Regions from separate parts of the Nocardia sp. NPDC004278 genome, predicted to be linked through region 2. Evidence: predicted binding sites of a transcription regulator. Region 2 holds the regulator's gene; the other holds the start of a gene.
What was found. The regulator HspR, encoded in region 2, represses chaperone genes until heat shock. The targets are predictions, from matches to a motif close to ANNTGAGTNNNNNNNACTCANNT.
Positions count from the first base shown of each region.

Region 1 (6,466 bases), on a different contig from region 2:
TTGCCGAGCGAGCTCGGATCTATTGTCATTGCTTCTCTCACACGGGATCTGAGCTGATTGCCCACTCTGGGGTGCCGACCGCCATGAGGGCACGGCGGGTATCGGCGATCATGCGGGCCGACCCGGAGATCTGGATCTGGCGGTCGGCCCAGGAACCGAAGCTGGCCACCACCGCGCCCAGATTTCCGATCAGGCGGCGGTGCATGCCGTACGGCTCTTCCTGCGGCGGATGCGGATACCACCACGGGTTGGTCTTCTGTTCGCACACCGGGACCACGGTCAGCCAGGGATTGCTCTGCGAGAGCTGCCACATGTTCTCGACGTCGTACAGATCGCAGGGGTAGCGCCCGCCGATGAAGAAATGCACGCGCGGGTTGATACCGCGCTGGCCCATCTCGATCAGTTGTGCGCGCAGCGGGGCGATGCCGGTGCCCGCGCCGATCAGCAGCACATCGCGGCCGCTTTCGCGATCGATGTGCAGGCCGCCGAGCGGACCCGCGATCATCCAACGGTCGCCGACCCTGGTCTCATTGACAATGGCCGGGCTCACCCAGCCGCCGCGGATCTTGCGAACATGGAATTCGATCTCGCCATACGGATTCGCGGGAATGGCGGGCGATAGGTAGCGCCACATCTTCGGCCGCTGCGGCAGCGAGATCGGCACATACTGCCCGGCCTGATACGGGATCGGACTATCGGATTGCAGCCGCACGATGGCCAGATCCTCGAGCACCCGGCGATGGCCGACGACGGTCGCCTCCCAATACGGCTGCGACTTGTCGGAGTTGGCGCCGATGGCCATGGATGCGGAGATCAGTATGGTGATATCGCGCCAGCCCTCCTCGAGCGCGCGATTCCACATCGGCCCGTTGAACACCCGAAACGCGGCCAGCAGTGCCCGCCCGGCGATATCGTAGTGCGCGGCGATGACACCGAATTTGCGGTGATCGCGCGCCAGCTGCTCCAGGAACTTCTGCGCCCGTCCCCAGTCCTCGAGATTGTCGAGTACGAAATGGATGGCGGTCACCAGGCGCTTGGCCTGCATCTCCATCGCGGGCGGGAACAACTCCCGCAACTCTGGCTTCTCTGCGAACAGATGACCATAGAACGCACTGACCAACCGCTCGGGTCCGTTCGGCGATTCGATCACCGAGCGGAAGTTGGCGCGGACCAGCGCTGCCGAACGCGCATCCACGAGGTGGAGCTTCCTTTCCCTCTATGTGCTGCCCAGGGACATGTCCGTAACCGGCGGTCCTCCGCCGTCAAGTATCCCTGAAAGTCCCGTGGTCGTGTGGGTATGGCCGATCACGCCCGCGCCAACGGTAATCCGTGGGCAAATCGGGTCTGCTGTGGGCCTGACATGCAGGATAGGCGAACAGCCTGGCAGGCGGGTTACCGCTGGGTCAACTCGCCACGTTGGCGCGCACCGCCGGGGCGACCGATTCGGCGTAGCGGTGCACCTGTTCGACGGGGTCGCCCTCGGTCGGCCAGCAGATGAATGCGTCGATGCGCTGGTCGCGGTGCAGGGCGGACAGGTCGTCTACCCAGCGCTCGGGCCCCTCCAGAAAGCCGTGGTCGGTGCCGTCATCGGTGATGGTGCCGGAGAGGTTGTAGACCCGGCGGATGGCGCGGGTCGCGCTGCGCCGCGGCGGCGGCTTCCGGCTGGAGGTTATCGGCCTCCGGAATCAGGAAGAGGCCGAATTCGGTGGACGGGATGGCTTGTCGCGGGTGCGCACGCCGACATTCCGACGTTTCAGATGGCTAGCACGGTCTTGCCGCGCGCCCCGGCGGCGCCGATGACCGCGGCGGCCGAGGCCAGCGGGACGGTGGCGTCGATCGGCACCACCACATCGCCCTCCGCGACGCGCTCGAGCAGGCGCGTCAATTCCGGTGCGCGGCCGGAGGATTCGATATTGCCGCCATTGATCCCGCGGTTGCGCAGCGCCTGCTCGTCGGCGGCCCAGATGGTGGAGTAGACGGTGCCGCCGTCGCGGACCAGCGCGGTCAGCTCGGCCAGCGTTTCGGGCGGGCTGACCAGGTCGAAGAGCACGTCGACCCCGCCGGGATGTGCGGCGGCGATCTGCTCCGCGATCGGGCCCCGGGTGTAGTCGACGGTCTCGGCCGCGCCCAGCCGGGTCACCTGGTCGGCGGCCGCGCCGCGGGCGGTCGCGATGACGTGCGCACCCGCCATATTCGCCAACTGCACCAGGAACGAGCCGACACCGCCGGTCGCGCCGATGATCAACACCGTCTGACCCGGTTCGATCTTGCTGGCGTCCACGATGTCCTGGGCGGTGACGCCCGCGGTCGGTAGGGCCGCGGCCGCCACGGTCGGGACCCGGTCCGGGATCCGAACCAGTGTGGCGTTCTCGGGCAGTACCGCATACTCCGCGAAACTGCCGTGGCCGACGGGCGGGACCAGGAATTTGCCGACGACACGGTCGCCGACGGCGAATCCGGTGACGCCGGGGCCGATCGAGGACACCGTGCCCGCGCCGTCGACACCGAGGATCATCGGGAAATCGTGCGGCAGCTTGCCGTCCAGAATGCCATTGGCCATCTTCTGGTCGAAGGGGTTGACGCCCGCCGCCTCCAGTTGCACTCGCACCGCGCCCACGCTCGGCTCGGGCATCGGCATTTCGGCCAATTCGGGTGTTGCTCCGAAGCTTCGTACCACGATCGCGCGCATCCATCGCTCCTCGGGTTGGGCTGGATTGTGGTGCATAAACCAGGGCAAAGGCCATCGTAGGCATCCTTATGCCATAGACCCTGTGATTGATGCCATTCGGCAGTGTCGCGGCGTAGCGTTCATCACGAGTCTGTTCAGGTGTCGGGCGAATCGGTGCGGTTCGTTCAAAAAACTAAAGTTGAGCGGAACAGACTCAACCTTTCGGACGTTGAACGGTGCGAAGCGGTGCGAGCCGCGCGGTGGAACCGCGTGGATTCCGGCGAACTCGACACCGCGCATCGACTAGTAGGAAGGTGACTTGTGGACTCGTTCAATCCCACCACCAAGACCCAGGCGGCCCTGACCGCCGCCCTGCAGGCCGCCTCGGCCGCGGGCAATCCGGAGATTCGTCCGGCGCACTTGCTGGTGGCGTTGCTGGATCAAACCGATGGCATCGCCGCCCCGTTGCTCAAGGCCGTCGCGGTGGATCCGGCGACGGTTCGACACGAGGCGCGCGACATTGTCGACCGGCTGCCGCGCGCAACCGGTGCGACCACGACACCGCAGCTCGGCCGGGAGGCACTGGCCGCGATCACCGCCGCCCAGCGCCTGGCCACCGAACTCGGCGACGAATACGTCTCGACCGAACACGTCCTGGTCGGCCTGGCCGAGGGCGATTCGGATGTAACCATGCTGCTGAAGAAATACGGCGCGACCCCCGACGCGCTGCGTGAGGCGTTCACCGCGGTGCGCGGCAGCGCGCGGGTGACCAGTCCGGATCCGGAGGGCAGCTACCAAGCGCTGGAGAAGTATTCGACCGACCTCACCGCGGCCGCCCGCTCCGGCAAACTCGACCCGGTCATCGGCCGCGATACCGAAATCCGCCGTGTCGTACAGGTTTTGAGCCGTCGCACCAAGAACAACCCGGTGCTCATCGGCGAGCCGGGCGTCGGCAAGACCGCCATCGTCGAGGGTTTGGCCCAGCGCATCGTGGCCGGTGATGTGCCGGAGTCGTTGCGCGGCAAGTCCGTTGTCTCGCTCGACCTCGGTGCGATGGTGGCCGGCGCGAAGTACCGGGGTGAATTCGAGGAGCGGCTCAAGGCCGTACTCGAGGAGATCAAAAGCAGTGCGGGGCAGATCATTACCTTCATCGATGAGCTGCACACCATTGTCGGCGCCGGCGCGACCGGCGAATCCGCCATGGACGCCGGCAATATGATCAAGCCGATGCTCGCCCGCGGTGAACTGCGCCTGGTCGGTGCCACCACGCTGGAGGAGTATCGCAAGTTCATCGAGAAGGACGCCGCCCTGGAGCGCCGCTTCCAGCAGGTGCTGGTCGGCGAACCGTCGGTGGAGGACACCATCGGCATTCTGCGCGGCATCAAGGAGCGCTACGAGGTGCACCACGGTGTGCGCATCACCGACTCCGCGCTGGTGGCCGCGGCCACCCTCAGCGACCGCTACATCACCTCCCGGTTCCTACCGGATAAGGCGATCGACCTGGTCGATGAGTCGGCGTCGCGGCTGCGCATGGAAATCGATTCGCGCCCAGTGGAAATCGACGAGGTCGAGCGCGCAGTGCGTCGCCTCGAGATCGAAGAGGTCGCGCTGGAGAAGGAGACCGATGCGGCCTCCAAACAGCGTTTGGACAAGTTGCGCCAGGAACTCGCCGACGACCGCGAGAAGCTCAACCAGCTGATGACCCGCTGGCAGAACGAGAAGAGTGCCATCGATCAGGTCCGAGTCCTCAAGGAGGAGTTGGAATCGCTGCGCGGTGAATCCGAGCGCGCCGAACGCGATGGTGATCTCGGCAAGGCCGCCGAACTGCGTTACGGGCGGATCCCGGCACTGGAGAAGCAGCTCGCCGAGGCCGAAAAGGCCTCTGCGACAGCCGGTGACGGCGAGGTGATGCTCAAGGAGGAGGTCGGCCCCGACGATATCGCCGAGGTGGTCTCGTCCTGGACCGGTATTCCGGTCGGCCGCATGATGGAGGGCGAAACCCAGAAGCTGCTGCGGATGGAGCAGGAGTTGGGCAAGCGCGTCGTCGGCCAGGCCGAGGCGGTGCAGGCGGTCTCCGATGCGGTGCGCCGGGCCCGAGCCGGAGTCGCGGATCCGAACCGGCCGACGGGTTCGTTCATGTTCGTCGGCCCGACCGGTGTCGGTAAGACCGAGCTGGCAAAGGCGTTGGCGGACTTCCTGTTCGACGACGAACGCGCCATGGTCCGCATCGATATGAGCGAGTACAGCGAAAAGCACTCCGTCGCGCGGCTGGTCGGCGCCCCGCCCGGCTACGTCGGTTACGACCAGGGCGGTCAGCTGACCGAGGCGGTGCGGCGCAGGCCGTACACCGTGGTGCTGTTCGACGAGATCGAGAAGGCGCATCCGGATGTCTTCGACATCCTGCTCGCCGTACTCGACGAGGGTCGCCTGACCGACGGCCAGGGCCGCACGGTGGACTTCCGCAACACCATCCTCATCCTGACCTCGAATCTGGGTGCGGGTGGCGATCGGGACTTCGTCATGAACGCGGTCCGCGCGGCCTTCAAACCGGAATTCCTGAACCGCCTCGACGATGTGGTCATGTTCCACGCCCTCGACGAGGAGCAGCTGGAATCCATCGTCGACATCCAGCTCGACCAGCTACAGAAGCGGCTGTCGCAGCGCAGGCTGAAGCTGGACGTCAGCGATTCGGCCCGGTTCTGGCTCGCGGTGCGCGGCTACGACCCGGTCTACGGCGCCCGCCCGCTGCGCCGCCTGATCCAGCAGTCCATCGGCGACACCCTCGCCAAGGAACTGCTCGCCGGTGAGGTCACCGACGGCGACACCGTCGCGGTCAACGTGACCCCGAACGGCGAGGGCCTGATAGTCGGCCGCGGCTGACCCAACCGCCCGCCCACTCGCGCGGCCCGGCTCGCGATCAATCGCGACCGGGCCGCCGTTGTATCCACGGCAGAGCGAGTCATGCGAGCGACGCCCGCGGCCATCTCGAACCCGCGCGAAGGCCGGGCCAGCGACTCGGTCGAGTCGTCGAAGCACCTGTACCGCGGCCATGAATCTCGGCCATCGGTACCGAATTGCGTGCTATCCCGCAGCCCGGTTCGCGATCAGTCCGCAGCCCGGCCGCTTCCGTAACTACCACGGAGCGAGTCTTACGAGCGACCGTTCGCGGCCCGTCTCGCGTCCGAGTAGTCGAAGCGCATGCGCCGAAGGCGCGAGTCTCGACTGCTCGGACGCGAGGCCCACCCGTCGCCCGACCACCACCCCTCATCGAATCGCTACGCGATGCTGAATATTCGGGGGCCGCGAACACGCCGCGCCGCAGGCGCGGCAAAGTGTCACAGCCTACCCTGGAGGCCATGACGAATCCCAACGATCCTTGGGCACAGCGACCGGAGGATGCGCCGACGGAACATATCGGTCCGCCGGGTAAGTCGGGGTTCGGGCAGGCGTCGCATTCGACGGACCACACCGAGGCGTACGGGCCGGGCGGTGCGACGTCGGTTTATCCGTCCACCGAACAATTCGATCCGTGGGCACCGCCGCCAGCCAACGCCACCAAGGAATTCCCGCCGTACGAGAGCCAGCCGCAGTGGGGCTCGTACGGCGAACCGTGGGCCGGGGGGCAGGATCCGACCCAGGTCGGTGCGTATCCCCAAGCGGGCGCGCAGTACCCGCCGGGTCCGCCGGGCGCTCCACTACCGCCCGACGAGCAGCCGCCGCGTAAGCGCAATACCGCCCTATGGATTGCCCTCGGCCTCGGTGTGGTCCTGTTGATCGGCGCGGTCGGTGTGGTCGCCG
Region 1 is NZ_JBSGEQ010000008.1:1,000-7,465, forward strand. It holds gene ACWEO2_RS14300 (FAD-binding oxidoreductase) at 1-29, opposite strand, end outside; gene ACWEO2_RS14305 (FAD-binding oxidoreductase) at 38-1,195, opposite strand; gene ACWEO2_RS14310 (NADP-dependent oxidoreductase) at 1,754-2,689, opposite strand; gene clpB (ATP-dependent chaperone ClpB) at 2,990-5,548, shown strand; gene ACWEO2_RS14320 (DUF5666 domain-containing protein) at 6,025-6,466, shown strand, end outside.
Region 1: clpB (ATP-dependent chaperone ClpB) is a predicted target of HspR. The motif match lies at 2,866-2,888, and genes of this name have one in related genera.

Region 2 (6,466 bases):
GTCCAACTCCGCGCCGACGACCGCATCCTCGACATTGCCCCAGCCCCACCACGACCGCGTCCTCGTCGCCACGACCACTCCTCTCGGCGGTCCGATCGGCCGCACCACCGCCCGCCATCCTCGTGGAGCACCGATCGCCGGGCAAGCACCTGCGATATCCCGGGCCGACAGCGCCACCGAAATGCGGAGGCGGGTGACCGGCTCGACCGGACCGGCGCCTTCCGTGCACAGGCGGCGACGGTGACGAGCGCGATAGGCGGGGGTCCGATAAGCCGAGGGCAGGGGGATTCGTCGGGATCTGGATCGGGGTTGGTCACAACTGGTGCACGTTCCTGGCCTGCGCCCATCCGGCTGGCGAGAATGGCGGACAGTGCCCTGCCGAGCGGTCCGGGAATAGATCGCGCAGGACGCCGGTTGAGCCGTTCGACAACGTTGAGTGGGTTCGGCTCAAGTTTGAGTTGACTCCCGGCCGTAATCGGGTGCAGGATTGAGTCGACCACGCTCAGCGTTGCTGGGACCGTGCTCCGTGAGGTGCTTGGGGCGAGGTCTCGCGGCAGCCGAACACGGATGTCGCCGGGCGGGCAGATTGCCCGAAACCCGCGATTACCCAGCACCGACAGAAGTAGTTACGTCAACTAGGAGGAACAACCATGGCTCGTGCGGTCGGAATCGACCTCGGGACCACGAACTCGGTCGTCGCCGTTCTCGAAGGCGGCGAGCCGGTCGTCGTCGCGAACTCTGAAGGATCGCGCACTACCCCCTCGATCGTCGCGTTCGCCAAGAACGGAGAGGTTCTGGTCGGCCAGCCCGCCAAGAACCAGGCGGTCACCAACGTCGACCGCACCATCCGCTCGGTCAAGCGGCACATCGGCACCGACTGGTCGGTGGACATCGACGACAAGAAATACACCGCACAGGAGATCAGCGCGCGCGTGCTGATGAAGCTGAAGCGCGACGCCGAGGCCTACCTGGGCGAAGAGATCACCGACGCGGTCATCACCGTGCCCGCGTACTTCGAGGACTCGCAGCGTCAGGCCACCAAGGAGGCCGGTCAGATCGCCGGTCTGAACGTGCTGCGCATCGTCAACGAGCCCACCGCGGCCGCGCTCGCGTACGGCCTGGACAAGGGCGATAAGGAACAGACCATCCTGGTCTTCGACCTCGGTGGCGGCACCTTCGACGTCTCGCTGCTGGAAATCGGCGAGGGCGTCGTCGAGGTCCGCGCCACCTCCGGCGACAACCACCTCGGTGGTGACGACTGGGACGAGCGCGTCGTGACCTGGCTGGTCGACAAGTTCAAGGCCAGCGCGGGCATCGACCTGACCAAGGACAAGATGGCCATGCAGCGCCTGCGTGAGGCGGCTGAGAAGGCCAAGATCGAGCTCAGCTCGAGCCAGAGCACCTCGATCAACCTGCCCTACATCACCGTCGACGCGGACAAGAACCCGCTCTTCCTCGACGAGCAGCTGACCCGCGCCGAATTCCAGAAGATCACCTCGGACCTGCTCGACCGCACCCGTGCGCCGTTCCAGTCCGTGATCAAGGACGCGGGCATCAACGTGGCCGATATCGACCATGTCGTGCTCGTCGGTGGTTCCACCCGTATGCCCGCGGTGAGCGATCTGGTCCGCGAGCTGACCGGCGGCAAGGAGCCCAACAAGGGCGTGAACCCGGACGAGGTCGTCGCCGTCGGCGCCGCCCTGCAGGCCGGTGTGCTCAAGGGTGAGGTCAAGGACGTCCTGCTGCTCGATGTGACCCCGCTGTCGCTGGGCATCGAGACCAAGGGTGGCGTGATGACCAAGCTCATCGAGCGCAACACCACCATTCCGACCAAGCGTTCGGAGACCTTCACCACCGCCGACGACAACCAGCCGTCGGTGCAGATCCAGGTGTTCCAGGGTGAGCGCGAGATCGCTTCGCACAACAAGCTGCTCGGCTCCTTCGAGCTGACCGGTATCCCCCCGGCCCCGCGCGGCGTGCCGCAGATCGAGGTCACCTTCGATATCGACGCCAACGGCATCGTGCACGTGACCGCGAAGGACAAGGGCACCGGCAAGGAGAACACGATCAAGATCCAGGACGGCTCCGGCCTGTCCAAGGAGGAGATCGACCGGATGGTCAAGGACGCCGAGGCGCACGCTGCCGAGGACAAGGCCCGCCGCGAGGAGGCCGAGACCCGCAACCAGGCCGAGTCGCTGGTGCACCAGACCGAGAAGTTCATCAAGGAGAACGAGGACAAGGTCCCGGCGGACGTCAAGACCAAGGTCGAGGCGGCCATCGCCGAGGCGAACGAGGCGCTCAAGGGCACCGATATCGCCGCGGTGAAGTCCGCGGTGGAGAAGCTCGCGACCGAATCGCAGGCGCTGGGCCAGGCCATCTACGAGGCGTCGGCGGCCGAGTCCGCTGCCTCCGGCAATGGCGCCGCCAGCTCCTCGGCTGGTGACGATCAGGTTGTGGACGCCGAAGTTGTGGACGAGCCGGTCGACACGGAGAAGAAGTGACACAGGGAAACTCCGAACAGGAGCCGATCACCTTCGTCGACAATCGTGGAATCGATCCGCAGGAGCGGAGCCAGCGGAGCGACCAGTCGGCACAGACAGGTGAGGTTCGGGAACCGGCGGCGGCAGAGCCCGCCGCCGGGCCCGGCCCGGAAGCCGGGAACGGCACCGAACCCCTCCTCGGTAACGATGTGGGCGCCGACGTCCTGGCCGAGACCATCACCAAGGAGCTGGCCGAGCGCACCGCCGATCTGCAGCGGCTGACCGCCGAATACGCCAACTACCGGCGGCGGGTCGAGCGGGACCGACAGGCGACCATCGAGGCGGCCAAGGCCGCCGTGGTCTCCGAATTGCTCGGTGTCCTCGACGATCTCGATCGTGCGCGCGCCCACGGCGACCTCGAAACCGGACCGCTCAAGTCGGTCGCGGACAAGCTCGCCGATGCGCTGCACAAGCAGGGTCTGCAGGAATTCGGTACCGAGGGCGAGCCCTTCGACCCGACCCTGCACGAGGCCGTGCAGCACGAGGGCGACGGACACGACCCGGTGATCGGTGTAGTTATGCGCAAGGGCTATCGGTTCGGCGATCGGGTGCTTCGGCACGCGCTCGTCGGGGTAACCGATGGCGTGGCCGATCTGGTCGAAGAAGAGGCATCCGATGATGCCAATGCGAACAACCAATAAGAACCCGAGAGGAGGAGATGCCCGGTGAGTCAACGGGAGTGGATCGAAAAGGACTTCTACAAGGAGCTGGGTGTCTCCTCCAGCGCCTCGCAGGACGAGATCAAGAAGGCGTATCGCAAACTCGCTCGTGACTTGCATCCGGATGCCAACCCCGGCGATACCAAGGCCGAGGAGCGGTTCAAGACCGTCAGTGAGGCCCATGCCGTGCTGTCGGATCCGGCCAAGCGCAAGGAGTACGACGACACCCGAAAGCTGTTCGCGGGTGGCGGATACGGGCGCGGTGGCTTCACTCCCGGTACGGGCGGCGGCTTCTCGCAGGACTTCAATATCGGCGACATCTTCGGCCAGGCGAATGCGGGCGACGGTGGCCTCGGTGACCTGCTGGGTGGGCTGTTCAACCGGGGCGGCACGCGAACCTCGAGCCGCCCGCGCCGCGGTGCGGATGTGGAGACCGAGACGACCCTCGGGTTCCGCGAGGCCGCGCAGGGCGTCACCGTTCCGCTGCGGATGACCAGTCCGTCGCCGTGTACCACCTGTCACGGCAGCGGCGCCAAGCCGGGAACCAGTCCGCGAGTCTGTCCCGTATGCAATGGCAACGGCGTGATCAGCCGCAACCAGGGTGCGTTCGGCTTCAGCGAGCCGTGCGACGAATGCCGTGGTACCGGCTCGATCATCGATGACCCGTGCGTCGACTGCCACGGCAGCGGCATCCAGAATCGGACGCGCACCATCACGGTGCGGATTCCGCCCGGTGTCAGCGACGGGCAGAAGATCCGGCTGGCCGGACAGGGTGAGGCCGGGCTGCGTGGTGCGCCCTCGGGTGACCTCTATGTGACCGTGCACGTCAGCCAGGACAAGGTCTTCGGCCGCAATGGCGATGACCTGACCCTGGTGCTGCCGGTCAGTTACAGTGAATTGGTGCTGGGCACAACGGTTTCCGTGCCCACGCTGGAAGGGCGCGTCGGCGTCAAGGTGCCGCCCGGCACCGCGGACGGCCGCATCCTGCGGGTGCGTGGCCGTGGCGTGCCCAAGCGCGGCCCCGCCGGCGGGGCGGGCGATCTGCTCGTCACCGTCAAGGTGGCCGTGCCGCAGAAGCTGGACGACAATGCCACCGAGGCGCTCAAGCGGTTCGCGGAGGCGGAGAAGACCAGCGGGTTCGATCCGCGTGCAGGATGGGCAGGTGCGTGATGTCCGATAATCCGAAGCAGGCATCCGGTGGGTCCGCGCGGGCCGAGTTCTTCATGATCTCGGTCGCGGCCCAGCTGGCGGGTATGCACGCGCAGACACTGCGCACGTATGACCGCCTGGGACTGGTTACGCCGCAACGGACTTCGGGTGGCGGTCGACGTTATTCGGCACGGGACGTCGAGCTGCTGCGCGAGGTGCAGCGGCTGTCCCAGGACGAGGGCGTCAACCTGGCGGGCATCAAGCGCATCATCGAACTCACCAATCAGGTCGAGGAACTGCAACAGCGGGTCGCCGAAATGTCGGCCGAGCTGGATCGGCTGCGCGCGGGGTACCGCCCCGATCTCGCGCCGCCGCAACGCAGTACCGCACTGGTGGTGTGGAAGCCGCGCAATCGGCGCTGAAAGGCGTTTCGGCAAAAGCAACGGCTCCGGGATTCGGTACACAACCGAGCTCGGAGCCGTTGTCATTTCGCCGATGGGTAAATGCGTTATGCGGCAACGCCGTAACCGCTGCCGCGGCGAATAACTGCTGGCAGTACTCGAGCAAACTCCTGACTTCGGATTTCGGCATCCGGCAGGTGGTTCGTGGCTGCGCGGCGTCGGCTCGCCACCGATGGGGTTGCCGATGATGTGCCGACCTGTGAAGTTTGCTGCGGGCGGTATTTCAGCAAACTATTCGCCGGATCGCCCGTGCGATTTCGTCGGTCGCCAAGTCGGCGGGATGCGCGGCGTTTGCCCGAGCCGGGTAAGCGGTTGCGGCGCGCGGATTGCCGAGGAATCGCTCTCGGAGGCGCAATGGGATGAATCTTGCAAAACGGGCCGTGCGAAACCGGCAGTTATGTGACGGATTTCGCCGCCGTGTTCGTTCTTTCGGTTTGTTTTCAAGGGTTTTCGTGGTGTTGACCGCCGTTTCAACCGAATTACATGCTTGATGTTTATCCGACTGATTCCGTAGCTGGCAAACCTCGCCTACACTCGTTCGCATTGGCTGCTGTCGAGTGTCCCGCAGCACCTCACTTGTCGGCCACGGATTGTGTTCGAGCGCAAAAAGGGGTTGTGACACAAATGGATTCGCGGACGGTCGCTTTGATCAGAACAACGTTCAAGGCGGTTGCTGCGGAGGAGGGCGGCCCCGCCAAACTAGCCAGTTCGTTCTACGCAATCCTTTTCACCAACTACCCCGCCGCAAGGGACTTTTTTCCGGCGGCCATGGACGCGCAGCGTGACCGATTGGTCAAGGCCATCTCCTATGCGCTGGATCGGCTCGAGGAGCCGGACAAACTATTGCCATTCCTCGCCCAACTCGGGCGGGATCACCGCAAGTACGGTGTACAGGCCGCGCACTACACCGCCGTGGCCACCTCGCTGAAGTCCGCGATGCGGATCTTCGCGGGCGCCGAGATGTGGACCGACGAGGTCGACCGGGCGTGGGATGAGGGCCTGAAGATCATCGGCGACACCATGATCGGCGCGGCCGAACAGGAATCGGCGCCATCGGTCTGGTCCGGAACCGTCGTCGAGTGCCGCGAGGTGCTGCGCAATCTCGCCGTCGTCCGGCTGCAATTAGATCAGCCGATGCAGTACGCCGCTGGCCAGTACATCAGCGTGCAGATTCCGTCCCGGCCGCGCATGTGGCGCTATATGTCCCCGGCAGTGCCCGCGAATGCGAACGGGGAGATCGAATTCCATGTCCGCGGAGTGCTAGGCGGCTGGGTCAGTCCGGCCATCGTCGGCCACACCGCCGTCGGTGACCAGTGGTTCCTCGGTTCACCCCTGGGCGGACTCGGCATACCACGCAATGTGAAACGCAAAATGCTGATGGTCGGCTGCGGTACCGGCATCGCACCCCTGCGCGCCCAGCTCATGGCGATGGCACAGCGGCGCATCAATCCTCGGGTGCACCTGTTCGTCGGCGGACACCATCCCTGTGATCTCTATGATCTGGAGATCCTGAGCCAACTGGCCACCGCCAATAAGTGGCTCACCGTCACCCCGGTCACCGAGAGCGATGAAAACCCCTGGTGGTATCTGGATTCCGGCGAGCCCGAACGCATCTGGCCGGGCCTGGATGCCCGGGTGACCGGCCAGATCGGCAAGG
Region 2 is NZ_JBSGEQ010000042.1:341-6,806, reverse strand. It holds gene ACWEO2_RS37865 (FAD-binding oxidoreductase) at 1-72, opposite strand, end outside; gene dnaK (molecular chaperone DnaK) at 651-2,501, shown strand; gene grpE (nucleotide exchange factor GrpE) at 2,498-3,181, shown strand; gene dnaJ (molecular chaperone DnaJ) at 3,206-4,369, shown strand; gene ACWEO2_RS37845 (heat shock protein transcriptional repressor HspR) at 4,369-4,770, shown strand; gene ACWEO2_RS37840 (globin domain-containing protein) at 5,434-6,466, shown strand, end outside.